Regions from separate parts of the Cupriavidus sp. DB3 genome, predicted to be linked through region 4. Evidence: predicted binding sites of a transcription regulator. Region 4 holds the regulator's gene; each other region holds the start of a gene.
What was found. The regulator sigma-54, encoded in region 4, starts transcription at its own class of promoters, with help from an activator protein. The targets are predictions, from matches to a motif close to TGGCANGNAANCTGCTTT.
Positions count from the first base shown of each region.

Region 1 (5,931 bases), on a different contig from region 4:
GCAGGGACTGTCCTGTGCCAATCTGGCCCACGGCTACGCCGCGCTGCCGGCCGCCGACAAGCTGAAGCTGCGCGTCGAACATGCGCTCAATCTCGGCATCGTCACCGCGTACAACGACATGCTGTCGGCGCACCAGCCCTATGAGCGCTATCCCGCGCTGATTCGCGCGGCTGCGCGCGAAGTGGGGGCGGTGGCCCAGGTCGCCGGCGGCGTGCCGGCGATGTGCGACGGCATCACGCAAGGCAATCCCGGCATGGAGCTGTCGCTGTTCTCGCGCGATGCGATCGCGATGGGCACGGCGATCGCGCTGTCGCACAACACCTTCGACGCGGTGGTGATGCTCGGCGTCTGCGACAAGATCGTGCCGGGGCTGGTGATGGGCGCGCTGCAGTTCGGCCATCTGCCGGTGGTGATGGTGCCGGCCGGACCGATGGCCAGCGGCCTGCCCAACAAGGAGAAGGCGCGCGTGCGCCAGCTCTATGCGACCGGCCAGGTCGGCCGCGACGCGCTGCTCGAGGCCGAGTGCCAGGCCTATCACGGCGCGGGTACCTGCACCTTCTATGGCACCGCCAACAGCAATCAGCTGCTGATGGAAATCATGGGCCTGCATCTGCCGGGCGCGGCCTTCGTGCCGCCCGAGGGCGGCCTGCGCGATGCGCTGACGGCCGCCGCGGCACAGCGCGCGCTGGCGCTGTCGGCGCGGGGCGACGGCTATCTGCCGATCTGCCGCATCGTCGACGAACGCGCGGTGGTCAACGGCATCGTCGGGCTGCTGGCGACCGGCGGCTCGACCAACCACACCATTCATCTGGTGGCGATGGCGCGCGCCGCCGGCATCGTGATCGACTGGGACGACTTCGACCGGTTGTCGCGCGTGACGCCGCTGCTGGCGCGCGTCTATCCGAACGGCGCGGCCGACGTCAATCACTTCCATGCGGCGGGGGGCGTCGGCTTCGTGATTCGCCAGTTGCTGAACGCCGGACTGCTGCATGAGGACGTCGAGACCGTGGCCGGCCCGGGGCTGGCGCGCTATGCGCAGGAGCCGGTGCTGCACGACGGCGCGTTGCAGTGGCGCGAAGCCCCGGCGCAAAGCGGCGACGCGCAGGTGCTCGCGCCGATCGACGCGCCGTTCGATCCGGAAGGCGGGTTGCGGCTGATGTCCGGCAATCTTGGTCGCGGCGTGATCAAGGTGTCGGCGGTCGCGCCGGAGCACCGGATCGTCGAGGCGCCGGCGCGCGTGTTCGATTCGCAGCAGGCGCTGCAGGACGCGTTCACGCGCGGCGAGCTCGATCGCGACGTGATCGTCGTGGTGCGTTTCCAGGGCCCGAACGCCAACGGCATGCCCGAGCTGCATCGGCTGACGCCGCCGCTGGGCGCGCTGCAGGATGCCGGCCATCGCGTCGCGCTGGTGACCGACGGCCGCATGTCGGGCGCCTCGGGCAAGGTGCCGGCGGTGATCCACGTCGGACCGGAAGCGAGCGCCGGCGGTCCGCTGGCGCGCGTGCGCGACGGCGACCGGCTGCGCGTCGACGCGGTCGCCGGCACGCTGGCGTGGCTCGGCGACCCGGCCGAGTTTGCGGCCCGCGCGCCTGCTGCACCGCCGCAGGACGCGTTCGCCGACTACAGCCTGGGGCGCGGCCTGTTCGGGCTGTTCCGCCGCCACGCGCGCGGCGCGGAGCAGGGCGGCAGCGCGCTGGACCTCAGCGAGGCCGATGCGATGGCGGCGCCGGCACCGCGCGCACTATAGTCGTGCTGTAGGGCGTACTTTCGGCAGGCGATCCGGCAACCGATACGGCAACCGATACGGCAACCGATACGGCAGGCGACACGCAACCCCGGACCGAACCCCGGACCAATCAATCCTCAAGCCGGCCGGACCCCGCGTCCGGCCTCGACCGCACGCGCGCGAACCCGCCGCCGCGCGGTCAGACCAACAAGGGCGGCTTCGACCGTCCGATCCTGATCGATGGAGCAGACATGATCTATATCCTGATGGGCGTCTCCGGCAGCGGCAAGACCACGGTCGGCTCGCTGCTGGCGCAGGCCCTGCACTGCGGCTTCCATGACGCCGACGAATTCCACAGCGCCGCCAACAAGGCCAAGATGGCCGCCGGCATTCCGCTGACCGACGAGGACCGCTGGCCCTGGCTGGACGCGATGCGCGCCGCCATCGACCAGGCCCGCGCCGAGGGCCGCCCGCACGTCTTCACCTGCTCCGCGCTGCGCCAGATCTATCGCGACCGCCTGACGCCGCCCGACGGCGGGGTCAGCTTCATCTACCTGAAGGGCGATATCGACGTGCTGCGCACGCGCCTGGCCGGCCGCAGCGGGCATTTCTTCGATCCCAAGCTGCTGCAGAGCCAGCTCGATACGCTCGAGGAGCCGCGCGACGCGCTGGTGCTCGATATCCGCAAGCCCCCGGAGGAACTGGTGCGCCAGATCCTGGCCGAGCGTCCGCCCGTCCGCGGCAGCCAGCCCGTGCACTGAAATGGTGTGCGGGGCGGCGTCCCCGCGCCATTGCGTGGCGCCACGCCGCGCCAACACGCCGTTCGCGGCCCGTCTTCCATTGGCAGGCATCTTGCTTGAATGTCTGCCAAGGCACTTGGCCTCCTTCTCGGGGGCGGCGGCCGGACGTATGCTGTAGAAGTCAACGATGCGCGGCGGCCGGTCGGGCGCCCGGTACTGGGGGAGGGCATCATGGCGGCGCGGTTTTTCGATGAAATGCTGGACTGGCGCGGCGATGCGCCCCCGAACATCGCCGCCGGGCAGGCGTTGTCGCCGGACGCGATCCGGCCGCACTACCGCCAGTTCGCCGACTGGCTGGCGCGCCAGTCGGGCGCGACCATGGCCAACAAGCGTGCCGAGGCCGACCTGGTGTTCCGGCGCGTGGGCATCACCTTCGCCGTCTATGGCGACAAGGACGAGGCCAACAGCGGCACCGAGCGCACCATCCCCTTCGACGTGATTCCGCGCATCTTCCCGGCCGGCGAATGGGCGCTGCTGGAGAAGGGCCTGCGCCAGCGCGTCGCCGCGCTGAACCGCTTCATCCACGACATCTATCACGGCCAGGACATCATCCGCGCCGGCGTGATCCCGCCCGAGCAGGTCTACGACAACGCGCAATACCGGCCCGAGATGCTGGGCATCGACGTGCCGCGCGACATCTATGCGCATGTCGCGGGCATCGACGTGGTGCGCGCGGGAGAGGGCGAGTTCTATGTGCTCGAGGACAATCTGCGGGTGCCTTCAGGGGTCTCCTACATGCTCGAGAACCGCAAGATGATGATGCGCTTGTTCCCCGAGCTGTTCGCGCGCAACCGCGTCGCGCCGGTGGCCCACTATCCCGACCTGCTGCTCGACATGCTGCGCAGCGTGTCGCCGCAGGGCGTGGCCGATCCGACCGTGGTGGTGCTGACGCCGGGCATGTACAACTCCGCCTACTTCGAGCACGCGTTCCTCGCGCAGCAGATGGGCATCGAACTGGTCGAGGGCAGCGACCTGTTCGTGCAGGACGACCATCTGTACATGCGCACCACGCAGGGGCCGCAGCGCGTCGACGTGATCTACCGCCGCGTCGACGACGACTTTCTCGATCCGCTGGTGTTCCGGCCCGATTCGACGCTGGGCGCGGCCGGCCTGCTGGCGGTCTATCGCGCCGGCAATGTCACGGTCTGCAATGCGATCGGCACCGGCGTCGCCGACGACAAGTCGATCTATCCCTATGTGCCCGAGATGATCCGCTTCTATCTGGGCGAGGAACCTCTGCTGGCCAACGTGCCGACCTGGATGTGCCGGCGCCCGGACGACCTGCAGTACGTGCTCGACCATATGGACGAGCTGGTGGTCAAGGAAACGCACGGGGCCGGCGGCTACGGCATGCTGGTCGGGCCGGCGGCGACGCGCGCCGAGATCGACGCCTTCCGCGAGGTGGTCAAGGCGCGGCCGGATCAGTACATCGCGCAGCCGACGCTGGCGCTGTCGACCTGTCCGACCTATGTGGAGGCCGGCATCGCGCCGCGCCATATCGATCTGCGGCCGTTCGTGCTGTCGGGCAAGGAGGTGCGCATGGTGCCGGGCGGGCTGACGCGCGTCGCGCTGCGCGAGGGGTCGCTGGTGGTCAATTCCTCGCAGGGCGGCGGCACCAAGGACACCTGGGTGCTGGAGCGCTGAGCCGACGAACCTTCGAGCCATCGAGCCTTCAAGCCTTCGCACCTTTCCGCAGCCATTGCCGACCCCGCGATCTTCCGACCGGACCACGGAGAGCCATCATGCTGAGCCGCACCGCCGACCACCTGTTCTGGATGGCGCGCTACACCGAGCGCGCCGAGAACACCGCGCGCATGCTCGACGTCAATTACCAGACCTCGCTGCTGCCCCAATCGCTCGAGGTGGCCGAGCAGGGCTGGTGGGCGATGCTCGATATCTCCGAGCTGACGCACGCGTTCGACCACAAGTACGGCCTGCTGTCGCGCGAGGACGTGATCGACTTCATGGTGCGCGACATGACCAACCCGTCGTCGATCATGAGCTGCCTGCGCGCGGCGCGCGAGAACGCGCGGGCCGTGCGCGGTTCGTTGACGACCGAGGTGTGGGAGACGCTGAACACCACCTGGCTGGACGTGCAGCGGATGATCTCGGACGGCGTGCTGCGCGACGATCCGTCGCAATTCTTCGAATGGGTCAAGTTCCGCTCGCACCTGGCGCGCGGCGTGCAGTTCGGCACCATGCTCAAGGACGACGCCTTCCACTTCATGCGGCTGGGCACCTTCCTGGAGCGCGCCGACAACACCGCGCGGATCCTCGACGTCAAGTTCCAGGCCACCGGCAGCGAGAACGGCGGCACCGAACGGACCGAGCAGGACTTCTATCACTGGGCCGCGGTGCTGCGCTCGGTGTCGGGCTTCGAGGTCTACCGCAAGATCTACCGCACGGTGATCACGCCGGTGCGCGTCGCCGAACTGCTGATCCTGCGGCCCGACATGCCGCGCTCGCTGGTGTCGAGCATGGACGAGGTGGTGGCGATCCTGGCGCTGGTGCGCAACCAGCAGTCGGCCGAGACCGAGCGGCAGGCTGGTAAACTGCATGCCGACCTCAAATACGCGCGCATCGACGACATCTTCGCGGTCGGACTGCACGCTTTCCTGACCAGCTTCCTGGAACGCATCGGCGATCTGGGCAGCGGCATCAGCCGGGACTTCCTGGTGCCGCCGCTGGCAGCCTGACCGATGGATTCGCCCACCGACGCGCCAGGCGTACCTGCCGGGCGGATCTGGCGGCGCAGCGCAACATGACCGTGAAATACCAGATCCACCATCGCACCGTTTACCGCTATGCCGAGCCGGTGATCCGCAGCGTTCACGAGCTGCGGCTGGCGCCGCGCTCCGGCCCGCTGCAGCGCGTGCACCAGTGGCAGCTGTCGGTGCCGGGCAATCTGTCCGAGGCGCTCGACGGCTTCGGCAATATCGTCCATCAGTTCACGCTGGCGCGGCCGGCCGACACCATCACGATCGCCGCGAGCGGCGAGGTCGAGATCACGCCGGCCTCCGATGCCGACGGCTGCTTCAGCGACGCGCCGCCGCCGGGGGAGGCGCGCGTGTCGCCGCTGTACTTCCGCAGCGGCACGCCGCTGACCAGCGCGCCCGACGAGCTGAGGACGTTCGCCGCCCCGTATCTGGCCGCCGGCCATGATCCCGCCGCGCTGCTGGCGCTGGCCCAGGGCATCGGCGAGCGCGTGCGCTACCAGCCCAATGCCACCGATGTCGGCACCAGCGCCGCCGAGGCCTTCGCGCTAGGCGCGGGCGTGTGCCAGGACCAGGCGCAGGTGATGGTGGCCGCCTGCCGCGCCTTCGGCATTCCGGCGCGCTATGTCAGCGGCTATTTCCACGACCCCGCGGCCACCGAGCTGGCCAGCCACGCCTGGGCCGACCTGTG
Region 1 is NZ_JAIZPL010000007.1:132,172-138,102, reverse strand. Features, by position in the region: gene edd (phosphogluconate dehydratase) at 1-1,747, shown strand, start outside; gene K7G19_RS21595 (gluconokinase) at 1,978-2,487, shown strand; gene K7G19_RS21590 (circularly permuted type 2 ATP-grasp protein) at 2,698-4,170, shown strand; gene K7G19_RS21585 (alpha-E domain-containing protein) at 4,269-5,222, shown strand; gene K7G19_RS21580 (transglutaminase family protein) at 5,294-5,931, shown strand, end outside.
Region 1: K7G19_RS21590 (circularly permuted type 2 ATP-grasp protein) is a predicted target of sigma-54. The motif match lies at 2,568-2,585, and genes of this name have one in related genera.

Region 2 (5,931 bases), on a different contig from region 4:
GAGCCGAGCGATGCAAATGGCGAGGGCAAGTCCCAGTGCGGCATCCGCGTGGCCGCGATGAGTCCGCGCCGGCGTTTCGCCACCGGCCTGCTGACCAATGTCACCAATCCCAAGGGCATCGTCTTCATGGTGGCGGTGCTGCCGCAGTTCATCGATGCGGCGCGGCCCCTGGCGCCGCAGCTGGCGATCCTGGCCGTGACGATGTGCGCGGTCGACCTGATCGTGATGCACGGCTACGCGCTGCTGGCCTCGCGCATGCAGGGGCTGTTTCGCGACGCGCGCGCGATGCGCTGGCAGAACCGCGTGTTCGGCAGCGTGCTGATGGCGGTCGGCGCCGCGCTGTTCTTCGTGCGCCGGCAGCCGGGCTGAGCGCGATCGGACCGGACAGGACCGCGCCGGCTGGCGATCCCCCGGCCGGTTTGCTTCAATGGTGGTTACCCGCCCCTTGGAGCCGACCGATGCCGCGCCGCGCCGACCACACCGTTCCGCCGATAGAAGACCCGCCGCCGCCCGGCGTGCCGCCCGATCATCCGCCGATCGAGGAGGAGCCGGAACCGCCGGGCGAGCCGCCCGAAGCCCGCCGTCCGGCTTGATTAACGGCCTGCACCGCTACCGCGCCCGGTTTGCTCCCCTCGCGCACTGGTGGGAGAGGGGCGGGGGAGAGGGCAGGGGCGATTGAACGGCCGGCACCGTCGGTGTGGCGAGCGCCGTTCCCCTCCTCCAACCCTTCCCGCCAGCGGAAGAAGTGACGCGGAGCGATCAGCCGATCAGCCGATGAACGCAGCGCATCGCTAAACCGGCCGCAACACCCGCCGATACTGCACCGCCTCGGCCGCGTGTGCCGCGCCGATGGTGTCGGCGCCGCCCAGATCCGCGATGGTCCGCGCGACCTTCAGCACGCGAAAGTACGAGCGCGCCGACCAGCCCAGGCGCGCCATCGCCGCGCGCAACAGCCCCTGCGCCTGCTCGTCCAGCGGGCAATGCCGGTCGATCTCCTCCCCCGCCAGTTCTCCATTGGGTTTGCCCTGCCGCTCGAGCTGCCGCGCCCGGGCGGCCAGCACGCGCACGCGGATCGCCGCGCTGTCCTCGCCGGGCGGGCCGTCCAGCGTCTCCTGCTGGCTTTGCGCCGGCACCTCGATCTGCAGGTCGATGCGGTCCAGCAGCGGCCCGGACAATCGCGCCTGGTAGCGCAGCACCTGGTCGGGCGTGCAGCGGCAGGCCCGGGCCGGATGTCCCTGGTAGCCGCACGGACAGGGGTTCATCGCCGCGACGAACTGGAAGCGCGCCGGGAAATCGGCCTGCCGGCCCGCACGCGAGATCGTGATGTGGCCGGATTCGAGCGGCTCGCGCAGGACCTCCAGCACGCGCCGGTCGAACTCGGGCAACTCGTCGAGGAACAGCACGCCGTGATGCGCCAGCGAGATCTCGCCCGGGCGCGGATCGCCGCCACCGCCGACCATCGCGGCCGCCGAGGCGGTATGGTGCGGCGCCCGGAACGGCCGGCGGCCCCAGCGCTCGCTCTGGAAGCCGGCGCCGGTCAGGCTCAGCACCGCGGCGGACTCGAGCGCCTCCTGCAGCGTCATCGGCGGCAGCAGCCCGGGAAAGCGCTGCGCCAGCATCGACTTGCCGGTGCCTGGCGGGCCGATCAGCAGGGCCGAGTGCTGCCCGGCCGCCGCCACCTCCATCGCGCGGCGCGCCTGCCCCTGGCCGCGCACGTCGCGCATGTCCGGCATGCCCGCGGACGAGCCATCGACGGGTGCCGCCGTCACGGGCCTGGCCCGCGCCAGCGGCGAGCCGGTGCGGGCCAAGTGCGCGCAGACCTCGGGCAGCGAAGCGGCCGCCAGCACGGTGACCGACTCCACCAGCGCGGCCTCGGCGCCGTTGCCCGCCGCGACCACGAACGCGCGTGCCGGGCCGACCGCTGTGCCGCCCGCCAAGCCGCCAGCTGTGCCAGCCGCCAAGCCGCCCGTTGGCCCGCTCGCTGGGCCAGCCACCAAGCCGCCCGCTGTGCCGCTCGCTCGGCCGCACACCGCGCCGGCGTGCTCGCGCGCCAGCCCCATCGCCATCGCCAGCGCGCCGCGCACCGGCCGCAGCGCGCCCGACAGCGACAGCTCCGCCGCGAACTCGTAGCCGTCCAGCGCCGCCGCCGGAATCTGTCCGCTGGCCGCCAGGATGCCCAACGCGATGGCCAGGTCGAAGCGGCCCGATTCCTTGGGCAGATCGGCCGGGGCCAGATTGACGGTGATGCGGCGGTTCGGGAATTCGAAGCCGCAGTTCAGGATCGCGGCGCGCACGCGCTCGCGGCTCTCGCGCACCTCGGTCTCGGCCAGCCCGACGATGGCGAAGGCGGGCAGGCCGTTGGCCAGATGGATTTCGACCGAGACCGGCGGCGCGTCGATGCCGGTCAGGGCGCGGCTGCGCAGGACGGCGAGGTGCATGGGGGCGACCAGGGGAAAGAGGAAGAGGTGGAGGAAAGATGGACGAGGGTGATGGGCCTGGGCGACGGACCAAGGCGGTGGACGAATGCGGTAGACAAATGCGGTGGACGAAGGCGGTGGAAGGGCGATCCGGCATGTCACCGATTTATTAACGCCGCCGTAAACGCAGAAGGCCGCCGGTTGCCCGGCGGCCTTTCGCATGACGTGAGGTCTGGCGCGTTCAGCCGGCCAGCCCCGGGTTTGCCGGCCCGGTGCCCGGCTCGGGCGTGGTCGAGCCCGGTACCGAGGTGGCCGAGGCCGTGGTGCCGGCGCCGGCGGTGCCGACCGTGGCCGGGCCCACACCCGCCGCGCCCGCCATGCCGGCGCGCCGTTCCAGGTCCGCGACTCGCATCTCCAGCTCCTCGAGCCGTGCGCGCGTGCGGGCGAGCACCTGCGACTGCACGTCGAATTCCTCGCGCGTGACCAGATCGAGCTTGGCAAAGCCCTGGGTCATCATGCTGCGGACGTTCTTCTCGATGTCCTTGGCGGGCGAATTGCGCAGGACCTCGCTGACCTTGCTCTGCAGGTCGTTGAAGAGATCGGTGGGTTTCATCGTTTCTCCTTCTGCACCGTGGGGGTGCATCGATCGGGGGCGGCGGGAGCGGCCGGATGGGCGCATCTGCACGGTATCGGTGCAACGCGCGCCCGTGGCGGCGGCCGGCACCAGCCGGTGGCATGGGCGGATTATGGCCCGTGAAGCGCGCCGGGAAAAGCGGCTTCGCCCCGCCGGACACAGCATTTAACCCGGCGCGGCGCGCCCAGCCCCGTGTTGCGGGCTTTTCGAAGGCAGATGGAAACCGGCTTGCATACGAGGCGTTCAGCGTGCCGTCAGGGCTGTCCATGCGCGCCCGCTCCACGCCGGACCCTGGCATGGCAGTTGCAGTATCCGCCCTGACAGAGAAGTCCCGAGCCCAAGGAAAAGGAGAAGAAATCCATGAAGACGCTGGCCCTCGCCATCGGCGCGCTGACGCTGTGCGGTTCCGCCACCACCGCACTGGCGCAGAGCGCGCCCGCGACCGCCGAAGCGGCCTCGCCGCATACGTTCACGGCGAACGTGACGCTGGCCTCCGAATACCGCTACCGCGGGATCATGCAGACCAATCGCCGGCCGGCGATCCAGGGCGGCTTCGACTACAGCCATGCGAGCGGCTTCTACGCGGGCAACTGGAACTCGAGCATCAGCTGGCTGAACGACAGCAACGACGAGGTGTCGGCCCCGATCGAGATGGACTTCTACGCCGGCTTCAAGAACACCTTCGGCGACGGCAAGTGGAACTACGACGTCGGCGTGCTGCAGTACTACTACCCCGGCGACTATCCGGCCAACTTCACCCGCCCGTACACCACCGAGCTGTACGCGGGCATCGGCTACGGCCCGGTGTTCCTCAAGTATTCGTACGCGCCGACCAACCTGTTCGGCTTCTACGACAGCAAGAACAGCTGGTACGTGGACCTGTCGGCGAACGTGCCGCTCGAGTTCTGGGGCCTGACGCTGAACGCGCACGTCGGCTACCAGAAGGTGCAGAACGTGTCGGACGCCTCGTACACCGACTGGAAGCTCGGCCTGACCAAGGACCTGGGCAACGGTTTCTCGGCCGCGGTCTCGTATGTCGACACCAATGCCAAGCGCGGCGTCTACACCAACACCTCGGGCCGCTACATGGGCAAGGCCACGGTGGTTGCCACGCTCACCAAGACTTTCTAATTCACGGTCAGCACGAGCGGGCCCCGGCTGGAACGGGGCCGCGCTCTCAGGAGAACACGGATGAAACTGATCATCGCCGTCATCAAGCCGTTCAAGCTCGACGAAGTGCGTGAAGCGCTGTCGGACGTGGGCGTGTCCGGCATCACCGTTACCGAGGTCAAGGGCTTCGGCCGGCAGAAGGGCCATACCGAGCTGTACCGCGGCGCCGAATACATCGTCGACTTTCTGCCCAAGGTCAAGATCGAGGTGGCGGTGCCCGACGACGTGGTCGACCGCGCCATCGAGGCGATCGAGAAGTCGGCCCGCACCGGCAAGATCGGCGACGGCAAGATCTTCGTCGCACCGATCGAGCAGGTCATCCGGATCCGTACCGGGGAGACCGGCGGCGACGCCCTGTAACGGCACGCCGGACGCAAACACACACGCGATACAAGCCACAAGCGCGACAAAAGCGACAAGAGGGTATTCAGATGACTAGCTGGTTCAAACGATTCCTGACGGCCGGCGCGATGGCGCTGGCCCTGGGCACGGCGGGCATGGCGCTGTCCGGCCCGGCCGCGGCCCAGGACAAGCCCGCCGCCGAGGCTTCGGCCGCCGCCACGGCGCCTGCCGCCCCGGCTGCCGCGCCTGCTGCGCCTGCCGCCGCAACGGCCCCGGCCCCCGCAGCCGCGGAAGCCGCGGCGCCCGCCGCCGCGCCGACCCCCAACAAGGGCGACGTGGCCTGGCTGCTGATGTGCACGGCCTTCGTGATCCTGATGACGCTGCCCGGCCTGGCGCTGTTCTACGGCGGCCTGGTCCGCTCGAAGAACATGCTGTCGGTGCTGATGCAGTGCCTGGTGATCTTCTCGCTGGTGGCGCTGCTGTGGGCCATCTACGGCTACAGCTTCGCCTTCACCGAGGGCAACGCCTTCTTCGGCGGCACCGACCGGCTGTTCATGAAGGGCCTGACGCCGGAAGCGGTGACGGCGACCTTCAGCAAGGGCGTGGTGATTCCGGAGCTGGGCTTCTTCGCCTTCCAGTGCGCGTTCGCGGCGATCACCTGCAGCCTGATCATTGGCGCCTTCGCCGAGCGCGCCCGCTTCTCCGCGGTCCTGGTGTTCATCGTGCTGTGGTTCACCTTCGCCTATATCCCGATGGCCCATATGGTCTGGTTCTGGCCTGGTCCGGATGCCTACACCGACGCGGCGGCCGCCGAGGCGGCGACGGCCAAGGCCGGCTGGCTGTTCCAGAAGGGCGCGCTCGACTACGCCGGCGGCACCGTGGTGCATATCAACGCCGCGGTGGCGGGCCTGGTCGGTGCCTACATGTTCGGCAAGCGGATCGGCTTCGGCCGCGAGGCGCTGCGCCCGCACAGCCTGACCTTCACCATGGTCGGCGCCTCGCTGCTGTGGTTCGGCTGGTTCGGCTTCAACGCCGGCTCGGGCCTCGAAGCGAGCGGCGGCGCCGCGCTGGCCTTCGTCAACACGCTGCTGGCGACCTGCGCGGCGGTGCTGGCGTGGACCTTCGGCGAGTGGATCACCAAGGGCAAGCCGTCGATGCTGGGCGGCGCGTCCGGCGCGGTGGCCGGCCTGGTGGCGATTACCCCGGCCGCCGGCTTCGTCGGCCCGATGGGCTCGATCGTGATGGGCCTGGTGGCGGGCCTGCTGTGCCTGTGGGGCGTGACCGGCCTGAAGCGGCTGCTGGGCGCGGACGACTCGCTGGATGTGTTCGGCGTGCATGGCGTCGGCGGCATCGCCGGGGCGATCCTGA
Region 2 is NZ_JAIZPL010000004.1:611,515-617,445, forward strand. Features, by position in the region: gene K7G19_RS16185 (LysE family transporter) at 1-369, shown strand, start outside; gene K7G19_RS16190 (YifB family Mg chelatase-like AAA ATPase) at 792-2,438, opposite strand; partial or broken gene K7G19_RS16195 (accessory factor UbiK family protein) at 2,782-3,030, opposite strand; gene K7G19_RS16200 (TorF family putative porin) at 3,412-4,182, shown strand; gene K7G19_RS16205 (P-II family nitrogen regulator) at 4,243-4,581, shown strand; gene amt (ammonium transporter) at 4,653-5,931, shown strand, end outside.
Region 2: K7G19_RS16200 (TorF family putative porin) is a predicted target of sigma-54. The motif match lies at 3,344-3,361, and genes of this name have one in related genera.

Region 3 (5,931 bases), on a different contig from region 4:
CTGCCGAGCCGGCGCATGCAGGCCGACGCGCTGATGCAGGCGCTGGCCGCGCGCAAATGGCGCAAGGCGCTGCTGCTGACGGGCCCCGCGCCGGAGGATCGCGCGTGGCAGGCGCTCTATCTGCAGGCGGCCCGGCGCTTCGGGATCGCCTGGGCCGCGCAGCGGGACTTCCGTCTGTCGAACGATCCGCGTGAACGGGAGCTGGCCAACGTCCGGCTGCTGACGGGCGGCCCGGATCACGACGTCGTGGTGGTCGCCGATGCCGACGGCGAGTTCGCGCGCACGCTGCCGTACGCCACGCAACTGCCGCGCCCGGTGGCGGGCGCCAACGGCCTGACCGCGATGGCGTGGCACCGGGCCTGGGAGCGCCACGGCGGCCCGCAATTGAACCGGCGCTTCCTCAAGGCCGCCGGCAGGCCGATGAGCGGGCACGACTGGGCCGGCTGGGTCGCGGTCAAGGCTGTGGTCGAAGCGGCCACGCGCGCGCCGAAGGCGCCGTTTGCCGAGCAGGCCCGGAGCCTGGTCTCCGGCGATGTCGTCATCGATGGCTTCAAGGGCCCGCGCCTGAGTTTCCGGCCCTGGGACGGGCAGCTGCGCCAGCCGGTGTTTCTTGCGCATCCCGACGGCGTGGCGGCGGTCGCCCCGCTCGACGGCTTCCTGCATCCCAGGAACAACCTCGACACGCTGGGCGCGGACGCGCCCGAGACCGCGTGCCGCCGCTGACAGCCTGCCGCCATGATGACCTCCATCTCTCTCCTGCTCCATCGCTGGCGCGCGCTGCGCGCCGTCGCGGGCCGCGAGCTGCGCAAGTTCCTGCGCCAGCCCGGCCGCCTGATCTCGTCGCTGGTGCGGCCGCTGCTGTGGTTCCTGGTATTCGGCGCGGGCTTCCAGAACGTGTTCGGCGTCGCCATCATTCCGCCCTACGACACCTATGTCGAATACAAGGTTTATCTGACCCCCGGCCTGCTGGCGATGATCGCGCTGTTCAACGGCATGCAGTCCTCGCTGGCGATGGTCTACGACCGCGAAATGGGCGTGATGCGGCTGCTGCTGACGGCGCCGCTGCCGCGGCCCTGGTTGCTGGCGTGCAAGCTCGCGGCCGGTGCGCTGCTGTCGCTGCTGCAGATGGCGGCGTTCCTGCTGGTCGCCGTGCTGTTCGATGTGCCGATCGCGTATGCCGCGCTGCCGATGCTGTTCGCGGCGATGACGCTGGCCGCGCTGATGCTCGGCGCGCTCGGCCTCGCGCTGTCGGTGCATGTGCGGCAGCTGGAGAACTTCGCCGGCATGATGAACTTCGTGATCTTCCCGATGTTCTTCATCAGCACCGCGCTGTATCCGCTGTGGAAGCTCGAGGAATCCGGGGCCGAGCCGATCCACCAGCTGGCGCGGATCAACCCCTTCACGCATGCGGTCGAGGCGATCCGCTTCGCGCTGTACGGGCAGGCGGCCTGGGGCAGCGTCGCGGTGGTGGCGGCCTGCGCCTGCCTGTTCTTCGGCGTGGCGCTGCTCGGCTACGACCCGCAGCGCGGCATGGCAAGGCCGCTGGGAAAACGGGCGTGAGGCCGCCTGTCGTGCCGCGCCGTCATGGCAGGCAAAACCGTGCGTGGCTCGGGACGCTGCTGGCCCTGGCGTCGGCGCTGGCGCATGCGGCCGCCGATGCCGACCCGTTCGCCTCGACGCAATGGCCCACGCTGCGCGGCGAGATGCTCGGCAACGCGCCCGCGGTGTTCGACGCGCGCGTGAAGGTCGTCGGTCCCGCCTTCGCCGAAGACGCGCTGAACGTGCCGATCGCCTTCGACGCCTCGGCGCTGGGCGAAGTGGACCGGATCGTGGTCGGGGTCGACCGCAATCCGATCCGCAAGGTGCTGGCGTTCACGCCGGGCAAGCTCAAGCCGGCGCTGTCGTTCCGCTTCAAGCTGGAACAAGGCTCCCCGGTACGGGTCGCGGCCCGCACCCGCGATGGCGTCTGGCATGTCGGCGGCCTGCTGGTCGACGCCGCCGGCGGCGGCTGCACGGTGCCGGGCGTGACGCGCAAGGACGGCTCGTGGAGCGTGACGCTGAACCGGGTCGAGGCCCGGCGCTTTGCCGCGCTCGATGGCGGCGGCGGCCGGATCCGGGTCCGCGTGATGCATCCGATGGACACCGGCCTGGTGGCGGGCATTCCCGCCTTCCATATCGAGCAGCTGGCGCTCGTCGACGGCCGTCGCGAGCCGCTCGGCACGCTCGAGCTGCACGAGCCCGTGTCGGAGAACCCGATCTTCTCCTTCGACCTGCGCGAGCCGGCGCCGCAGCCGCTGGCGGTGACCGGCCGCGACAACAACGGCAACCGTATCGACGCGCGGGTGCTGCCATGAGGCGCCTGTTGGCCGCGCTCGCCGTGCCGATTCTCCAGCTGTTTGCCTTGCCGTTCTCCCTGTCGATCGCCCTGTCGATGGCCCTGCTGCTTCCCGCATCGGCATTCGGCGACGACCCCGCAGCAGGGGCGCTGCGGCCGCCCGACTACCGCCTCGCGCCGCGCGATATCGGCGACGGCATCTGGCTGTTTGAAGGGGCGAATGCCGACTTCGCCGTCGGCAACGGCTGCAACATCATCAATACGGCCTTCATCGATACCGGCGACGGCGTGGTCGTCGTCAATACGGGGCCGTCGCGGCGCTACGGTGAGCAGCAGCGCGCGGCGATCGCCAGGGTGACCAAGGCCCCGGTCCGCCTGGTGCTGAACCTGAACCTGCATCCCGACTACTTCTTCGGCAACCAGGCCTATGCCGACGCCAGTCCGGCCGCGCTGGCCGGTACCGTCGCCGGCGCGGCGCGCGAGGCCGGCGCGTATGCCGACAACCTGTATCGGCTCTGCGGCGACTGGATGGCGGGCACCGAACCGGCGCCGCCCGTCACGACCATCGAGCCGGGACCGCGCACGATCGGACGCCATCGATTCGAGCTGCTGCGCCTGCAGGGCCATACCGGCGACGATCTGGTGCTGATCGACCATACCGCGCGCGTGATGTTCGCCGGCGGCCTGGCCTTCCGCTCGCGCATCCCGACCACGCCGCACGCCGACATTCCCCGCTGGCTCGCCAGCCTCGACGTGCTGGAACGCCGGATGCGCGAGGACGGATTGCGCCTGCTGGTGCCAAGCCATGGCCCTGCGCTCGACGGCGCCGATGCGATCGCGCAGACGCGCGACTACCTGCGCTGGCTCGACGCCCGGCTGCGCCAGGCGGCCCGCGAAGGCCGCGATCTCGCCGAGGTCATCGCGATGCCGGTGCCGGCGCCGTACTCGGGCTGGGCCGCGATGCCGGCCGAATACCTGCGCAACGTCACGCACCTGTACCCGGCCTATGAACGGGAGGCGCTGGTGCCATGAACCGTGCCGCTGGTACCCGCGAGGGATGCTCCATTCCGCGACAGCGTTGTTGCGCGGTGGCGCGGTACGGCCCGGTATGGCGCATCCGCGCGCGCGATCGCGGCGAAAAGGGTTCGCAAGCAACGGGAATTTTTCACGGCCGGCGTGGCACGCGAATTGCGGATTGGCGCACCGGCGCGGCATCGCCGATCGGCCTGTGCCGCGCCTGTGGAAGAACCACCGGGAAATCCGCGACAGGGTTGATCGAAACCGATGATCGAAGCCGATGATCGACAAAAAGAGAGAGGAGCAAACGATGAGCAAGTTGAAGGTGCTGGTGCTGGCCGCCGCGTGCGTGACCAGCTTCGCCGCGCGGGCCGCCGTGACGGACGCGATGATCGAGAACGACGCGAAGAGTCCCGGTGATGTGCTGTCGTGGGGGATCGGGCCGGAGGGCCAGCGCTTCTCGCCGCTGGCCAGGATCAATACGAAGAACGTCGCCCGCCTGGTGCCGGCGTGGTCGTTCTCGTTCGGCGGGGAGAAGCAGCGCGGCCAGGAATCGCAGCCGCTGATCCATAACGGCAAGATGTTCGTCACCGCTTCGTACTCGCGGATCTTCGCGCTGGATGTCAAGACCGGCGCGAAGCTGTGGAAGTACGAGCATCGCCTGCCGGAAGGCATCATGCCGTGCTGCGACGTGGTGAACCGCGGCGCCGCGCTGTACGACAAGCTCGTCATCTTCGGCACGCTGGACGCGCAGCTGGTCGCACTCGACCAGGACACCGGCAAGGTCGTGTGGAAGGACAAGATCGACGATTACGCGGCCGGCTATTCGTACACGGCGGCGCCGATGATCGTCAAGGGACTGGTGCTGACCGGCGTATCGGGGGGCGAGTTCGGCGTGGTCGGCCGCGTCGAGGCGCGCGATGCCAGGACCGGCCGCCTGGTGTGGATCCGCCCGACCGTCGAAGGGCATATGGGCTATCGCTTCGACGCCGAGGGCAACAAGATCGAGAACGGCATCACCGGTAACCTGAACGCCAGCTGGCCGGGCGAAACCTGGAAGACCGGCGGCGCGGCGACCTGGCTCGGCGGCACCTACGATCCCAAGACCGGGCTGGCCTACTTCGGCACGGGCAATCCGGGGCCGTGGAACAGCCATCTGCGCAAGGGCGACAACCTCTACTCGTCGTCGACGGTGGCCATCGATCCTGCCACCGGCAAGATCGTCTGGCATTACCAGAACACGCCGAACGACGGCTGGGATTTCGACGGCGTCAACGAGTTCGTGACCTTCGACCTCGACGGCAAGCGCGTCGGCGGCAAGGCCGACCGCAACGGCTTCTTCTACGTCAACGATGCACGCAACGGCAAGGTGCTGAACGCCTTTCCGTTCGTCCGCAAGGTGACCTGGGCCAGGGACATCGACCTGAAGACCGGCCGGCCCAACTTCGTCGCGGAAAGCCGTCCTGGCGACCCCGCCGACCAGAAGAAGGGACAGTCGGTGTTCGCCGCGCCGGGCTTCCTCGGCGGCAAGAACCAGCAGCCGATGGCGTTCAGCCCGCAGACGGGCCTGTTCTATGTGCCGGCCAACGAATGGGGCATGGACATCTGGAACGAGCCGATCACCTACAAGAAGGGCGCGGCCTTCCTCGGCGCCGGCTTCACCATCAAGCCGCTGAACGAGGACTATATCGGCGCGTTGCGCGCCGTCGATCCGAAGACCGGCAAGATCGTCTGGGAGGTCAAGAACAACGCGCCGCTGTGGGGCGGCGTGATGACGACCGGCGGCGGCCTGGTGTTCTGGGGCACGCCCGAGGGCTACCTGAAGGCGGCGGACGCGAGGACCGGCAAGGAGCTGTGGCAATTCCAGACCGGCAGCGGCGTGGTGGCGCCGCCGGTCACCTGGGAAGAAAACGGCGAGCAGTTCATCGCCGTGGTGTCGGGCTGGGGCGGCGCCGTGCCGCTGTGGGGCGGCGACGTGGCCAAGCGCGTCAACTTCCTCGAGCAAGGCGGCTCGGTGTGGGTGTTCAAGCTCAGCAAGGTCTGAGCGCTTGCCGTACAGGCCGGCGCGCCAGCGTGCGCATCGACACGTGCGTTGATGCATGTGTTGGCGCATGTGTTGGCGCATGCGGGGACGGCGCCGACCGCATTCGAATGGGTGATTCATGCTGAAAGAACGGATTCGACGTATCGCGCCGCGCGGCGCGGCTGCCCTCGCCTTCGGCCTGGCTCTCGCCGCCTCGGCGCAGGCGGCCCCGGACATCAGGGCGCTGGCCGACAAGAACGGCTGCTTTTCCTGCCACGGCATGCAGGGCAAGCTGGTCGGCCCCGGCTTCGCCGAGGTCGCGGCCAGGTACAAGGGTGACAGCGAGGCCACCGGCAAGCTGGCCCGCAAGATCCAGGAGGGCGGCAAGGGGGTATGGGGGCGGATTCCGATGCCGCCGCACCCCTCGCTGAAGGACGAGGAGGCCAGGCAGCTGGCGGCGTGGGTGCTGGAGGCCGGTTGATCCGATCGGGGCCCCGCGTGAGCGAGGTCCCGCGTCATACGGAAAAAGGAGAGGCGCCGGTGCGCCTCTCCTTTC
Region 3 is NZ_JAIZPL010000002.1:31,909-37,839, forward strand. Features, by position in the region: gene K7G19_RS05875 (ABC transporter substrate-binding protein) at 1-723, shown strand, start outside; gene K7G19_RS05880 (ABC transporter permease) at 739-1,560, shown strand; gene K7G19_RS05885 (quinoprotein dehydrogenase-associated SoxYZ-like carrier) at 1,572-2,354, shown strand; gene K7G19_RS05890 (quinoprotein relay system zinc metallohydrolase 1) at 2,432-3,367, shown strand; gene K7G19_RS05895 (PQQ-dependent methanol/ethanol family dehydrogenase) at 3,663-5,396, shown strand; gene K7G19_RS05900 (c-type cytochrome) at 5,515-5,856, shown strand.
Region 3: K7G19_RS05895 (PQQ-dependent methanol/ethanol family dehydrogenase) is a predicted target of sigma-54. The motif match lies at 3,513-3,530, and genes of this name have one in related genera.

Region 4 (5,931 bases):
CGCCCGTCTTGCCGGCCGCCTGCGTGTTGCACGTCTTCATCTTGCTCTGCTGGCTGTTGCCGGAGGCGGTCTGGGCAAAGGCGCCCGTGGCGACCAGAGGGCACAGCAGCACGCAGGTTGCGATCAGTGTCTTCATGCTGAAATCTCCTGACTGAGGATCGGGTCGCCAAGCGCAGGATGCGCAACGGCGCAGGCTGGGCGTGATGCCCATTACAGCACAAAACGCTGAAAACCCCAATCAGGTTGACGCTGTCGGCGTGTCCGGCACGCCGATGCGTCAAGGCGCAGTTGCGGCGCGGCCCGGGCTGCCGAAGGAATCGGGCTCGGTCAGACGCTCAAAGCAGGCGGCCCTGGCCGCGCGACGCCGCATCGGCCTGCATCGCCGCACGCTGGCGGTCCATGAAATCGCGCAGCGTGTCGATGCCGCGCAGGCGCAGGATGGTATTGCGCACCGCCGCCTCCACCAGCACCGCAAGGTTGCGGCCGGCCGCCACCTGGATCTTCACCATATGGATCGGCAGGCCGAGCACGTCGAGATATTGCGAATCGAGCGGCAGCCGCTCGAATTCGCCGTCGTTGCGGCGAACCAGCTGGACCACGAGCTTGAGCTTCATCTTCCGGCGCACAGCGGTTTCGCCGAAGATCGTCTTGATGTCGAGCAGGCCCAGGCCGCGCACTTCCAGCAGGTTCTGCAGCAGCGGCGGGCAGCGGCCCTCGACGAAATCGGGGCCAAGACGCACGAAATCGACCGCATCGTCGGCGACCAGGCCGTGTCCGCGCGAGATCAATTCGAGGCCCAGCTCGCTCTTGCCAAGGCCCGATTCGCCCATGATCAGCACGCCCATGCCGAGGATATCGAGGAACACCCCGTGCATGGTCACGCGCGGCGCGGAAATGCGCGACAGATACAGCCGCAGGTGGTCGATGACCGCGGCCGAGGATACCGGCGTCGTGAACAGCGGCGTGGAAGAGCGCGTGCAGCGCAGTTCCAGGTCCGGCGGCGGCTCCATGCCGTCGGCCACCACCAGGAAGGGCGGCTCGAGCAGGATCAGCTCGCCCATCTGGCGCTTGCGCGTTTCGTCGTCGAGCCGCTGGTAGTAGGTGATCTCCGGCTTGCCGAGCACCTGGATCCGGTTCGGGTGAATCAGGTTCAAGTGGCCGACCAGGTCGGCCGCCGAGGTCGCCTCGCGTGCGAAGTCGAGATCGAAGGCGCGATCGGCGCCCTCCAGCCCGGCCACCCAGGACAATTTGAGGTCGGCTGCGTTGTCGTCGAAGATCGACTGGGAGGTAACGCCGGTGAGTTCCATGCGGGATGAGGCGGGGCGCTGGGGCGGTGGTGAATGCGGGTGGCGCGGCGGTGGGCCGCTTACGCCGAGAGGGTCAAGGATGCCATTGCACCAGCAACTGGTGAACCGCATCGGGCGTCGGCAAAGCGGCGAGGCCTTCACGCATATCGCGATCGGACAATAGCTGAGCGATTTCCGACAGGATTTCGAGATGCTGCTGCGTGGCCTGTTCGGGGACCAGCAGGAAGATCAACAGCGAAACGGGCTTGCCATCGGGCGATTCGAACGGAATCGGCTCGGCAAGCCGCATGAAGGCGGCCAGCGGCTGCTTCAGGCCCTTGATGCGGCCATGCGGAATGGCCACGCCGGCGCCAAGGCCGGTCGAGCCGAGCGATTCGCGGGCGAACAGATTGTCGGTCACCGTGGCGCGCGCCACGCCATGGTTGTTCTCGAACAGCAGCCCGGCCTGTTCGAACACGCGTTTTTTGCTGGTGACGCTGACGTCGAGCGAGATATTGCCGGGCGGCAGCAGTTTGGCCAAACGGTTCATTTGAAATGCGCGGAATTCCTGATACTGGCGCCGCCATGCGGTTTCTTGCCGGCGTGGGCCGGTCTGCCGTTGCTGGGCGGTGCGTTCGTTGCCGCCGCTTCCCGACTATCAGCGTGCGGCACATTATAGTGCAGGGGGGCTCCCTGCCGTCCGATGCCGATCGCCCCGAGCGGCATTGCGCAAGGAAACGGGGCGGGCATTCTCTATATGTATTGCACAGCATACACCGGGAAGCCGGCCAGACGGAACCCCATCCCGGTTTCATCCTATAGGTTGCACGGCGAGGCGGCACCGCGGCCTCGCTCGAACGTCCACGCGGGGCGCAAAAAAGCCGTGCTCCTGGCACGGCTTCTTTCCTCACTTCAAGGCCGGCCGGCGTTGTGGCCGAGCCGAATCTTCAAGCTACTGCTGGGCCTGACTGGCCACGAAGCTGTGGTACTTCAGCGATTCGCGGTCGTGGCTCTGCACCTTGTCCTTGTAGCGGATCACTTGCCGGTCCAGCTTGTCGACCAGCATGTCGATCGCCGCATAGAGATCTTCGTGGTGCGCCTCGACAAAGATGTCCTTGCCCTTCAGATGCACATTGATTTCCGCGCGTTGACGGCGATCCTTTTCCTTTTGATTGTCGACCGATAGCAGCACGCTGACGTCAATAACCTGATCGAAATGCCTGAGGATTCGCTCCAGTTTCGTTTCCACGTACTCACGCAGCGAAGGCGTGATGTCCAAGTGGTGTCCACTGATCTTGAAGTTCATAGCGCTTCTCCTTCTGAAAGAGCCGCACCAGGCAGGCGATGCGACTCGGCTACAAAGACTTGCGAAGGTTCACGGCGGGGATCTTCAAGGCTTCACGGTATTTGGCGACGGTACGTCGCGCCACGACGAAGCCTTGTTCCCCCAGCAGTTCGGCAATCCGGCTGTCGGACAACGGGTTTCTGGGGTCTTCGGCTCCTATCAACTGCTTGATCAGCGCACGGATTGCGGTGGAAGAGGCGGCACCGCCGGTTTCGGTCGATACATGGCTGCCAAAGAAATATTTCAGCTCGAATGTCCCCATCGGGGTGGCCATGTACTTATTGGTAGTCACACGAGAAATGGTCGACTCGTGTAGACCCAGTGTATCGGCTATCTCCCTCAAAACCAAGGGGCGCATCGCAATTTCACCGTGCGTGAAGAAATTCTTTTGCCGCTCCACGATGGCTTGTGCGACGCGCAAAATGGTGTCGAAACGCTGCTGGATATTCTTGATGAGCCAGCGCGCCTCCTGCAGTTTCTGCTGCAATCCCGCGGCGCCGGTATCGCCTTTTGCACCGCGCAAGATTTGCGCATACATGTCGTTGATGCGCAGCCGCGGCATCACATCGGGATTGAGCTGGGCGATCCAGTTATGGCCGCTCTTGCGCACGAACACGTCGGGCACGACGAAATCCGCTTCCGGCCGGCTGTAGGCGTGGCCGGGATAGGGCGCGAGCGAGCGGATCAGCTCGTGCGCGGCCTTCAGCTGCATGTCGTCGACCTGCAGCGCCTTCTTCAGGCGGGTGTAATCGCGCGCGGCCAGCAGTTCGAGGTGATGGCGCACGATCGTCATCGCCAGCTCGCGCTGCGGATGTTCGATGCGGCGCAGTTGCAGCGACAGGCATTCGGCCGCGTTGCGCGCCCCGACCCCGGGCGGGTCGAAGCTTTGCAGCAGCGTCAGCATCGCATGCACTTCGTCGAGCTCGAATTCGAGCTCTTCAGGCAATTCGGAAAGGATTTCCTCGAGCGAGGCGCTCAGGTAGCCGTCGTCGTCGAGCGATTCGATCAGGAAAATCGCCAGGCCCTTGTCGCGCGTGGAGATTTTCAGCGGCGCCAATTGCTCCATCAGATATTCGCGCAGCGTGGGCTCGGCATCGCGCAATTGCAGCGGCGTTTTCTCGTCCTCGTCGCTTTGCGGACGGCGGGCGAAATCGTCCAGGCTCCAGTCGCCGCCATAATCGTCGCCCGCGCCGTCGGCATAGCCGTCGTCGGCGGACGCGGCGCCATCCGCGCGCGAATCGGCGGGGGCCGTCGGCTCGGAAGACGGGGTCGTGGTGGTGGTCTGGACATTGACCGACCCGTCGGCGGCGACCCGCAGCGGGCTTTCGATCCAGTCGTTTTCGCGTTCGAGCAGGGGATTCTCGGTCAGCGCCTGCTCGACTTCCTGTTGCAGTTCCAGCGTGGAGAGCTGCAACAGCCGGATCGACTGCTGCAGCTGCGGCGTCAGGGCCAGATGCTGGGAGAGGCGTAGCTGTAGCGACGGTTTCATGCGGCCTATTTTATGCGCAACTTCGGCCGCGATGGAACGGAATTTGCTATCGGAAGTTTCGATTGCGTGGTCAGAAGCGATTGCCTGATGGATCACCAGGGAAGGAACGGTACATGAACCGCGCACGAACGAAAACGGCCGCCCTCTGTACGAGGGCGGCCGCGCGCCAAACCGCCATTACATGCGGAAGTTTTCGCCCAGATAGACGCGCCGCACCGATTCATTGGCGATGATGTCCTTGGGCTCGCCGGCCGCGAGCACCGCGCCTTCGCTGATGATGTACGCGTGGTCGCAGATGCCCAGCGTCTCGCGCACGTTGTGGTCGGTGATCAGCACGCCGATATTGCGTGCCTTCAGGAAGCTGACGATGCGCTGGATCTCGCCGACCGCGATCGGATCGACGCCGGCGAACGGCTCGTCGAGCAGGATGAAGCGCGGCGCCGAGGCAAGCGCCCGTGCGATCTCGACGCGGCGGCGCTCGCCGCCCGACAGCGACAGCGCGGGGTTGTTGCGCAGGTGCGCGATCTGCAGATCGTCGAGCAGGCTGTCCAGCCGCCGCTCGATCTCGGCGCCGGACAGCGCCTTGCCGTTGTCTCGCTGCAGTTCCAGCACCGCGCGGATGTTCTGCTCGACATTGAGCTTGCGGAACACCGACGCTTCCTGCGGCAGGTACGACAGGCCCATGCGCGCGCGCTCGTGGATCGGCAGGCCGCTGATGTGCTGGCCGTCGAGCACGATGTCGCCTTCGTCGAGCGCGACCAGGCCCACGATCATGTAGAACGAGGTGGTCTTGCCCGCGCCATTGGGGCCGAGCAGGCCGACGACCTCGCCGCTCTTGACGTCCAGCGACACGTCCTTGACCACGGTGCGCGAGCCGTAGCGCTTCTTCAGATGACGCACCACCAGGTTGCTGGTGGCCGGCATCGTGCCCGCGCCGGCACCGGCTGCGGTGTTGGCGTTGGCGGCGGGAGCGGTGGCGGTAGCGGTGTCGGCAACGGACATGTGGGCAATCCTTTGATACTGCGTCATGCGAAGCGGGCGTGGCGAAGCGTACGTGGCGGAGCGTGCGCGGCGTGCGGGTACGTCAGGCCCGGGAAGCGATCAGGGCTTGGCCGTCGGCGAGCCTTTCAGGTCCACGCCGGCGCCACTGCCGCCGGTCCCCTGGCTCTGGCGCGGCGACAGCACGGCGCGTACGCGGCCGGACGGGTTCGCCGGCGCCGCGTTGCCGCTGCCACCGGCCGCGGTGTAGAACTCGTTGCGGCTGTCGTAGGTCAGCACCGCGCCGCGGATCTCGTCGACCACCTTGGCGCCCGCCAGCCGCGCCATGCGCGCATTGCCGATCAGCTTGGCCACTTCCTGCTTGCCGTCGTATTCGATGCGGTCGCCCCAGCCGTCGATGTACTCGTCGACGTTGTCGCGCTTCTGCCGGATATAGGCCTGCTTGCCGCCCTTGGACGTGGCCACCGCGTACTGGTAGCCCTCGGGATCGGTGCGGACCTCGGCGGCATCGGACTTGAGCACCATGGTCCCCTTGGTCAGCACCACGTTGCCGGTCAGCGTATAGATCTGCTTGACGTCGTCGTAGCTGGCGTTGTCGGCCTCGAGCACCAGCGGCTTGTCGCGGTCGGCGCGTTCGGCGAGCGCCGGCAGGGCGAGCGTCATGCCGGCGGCGAAGGCGAGCAGCACGGCGGTGGCGCGGCGGCGGGTCCAGGTCGTCAGGGTCAGGGTCATGTTGGCCACGATGGCGTTGATTGGCGTTGTCCGGGAATCGTCCAGACGGGGCGGGTGGCCCGGACTGGCGCGGAGATCGT
Region 4 is NZ_JAIZPL010000005.1:603,843-609,773, reverse strand. Features, by position in the region: gene K7G19_RS19065 (PsiF family protein) at 1-136, opposite strand, end outside; gene hprK (HPr(Ser) kinase/phosphatase) at 336-1,307, opposite strand; gene ptsN (PTS IIA-like nitrogen regulatory protein PtsN) at 1,381-1,836, opposite strand; gene hpf (ribosome hibernation-promoting factor, HPF/YfiA family) at 2,239-2,592, opposite strand; gene K7G19_RS19045 (RNA polymerase factor sigma-54) at 2,642-4,120, opposite strand; gene lptB (LPS export ABC transporter ATP-binding protein) at 4,298-5,122, opposite strand; gene lptA (lipopolysaccharide transport periplasmic protein LptA) at 5,222-5,851, opposite strand.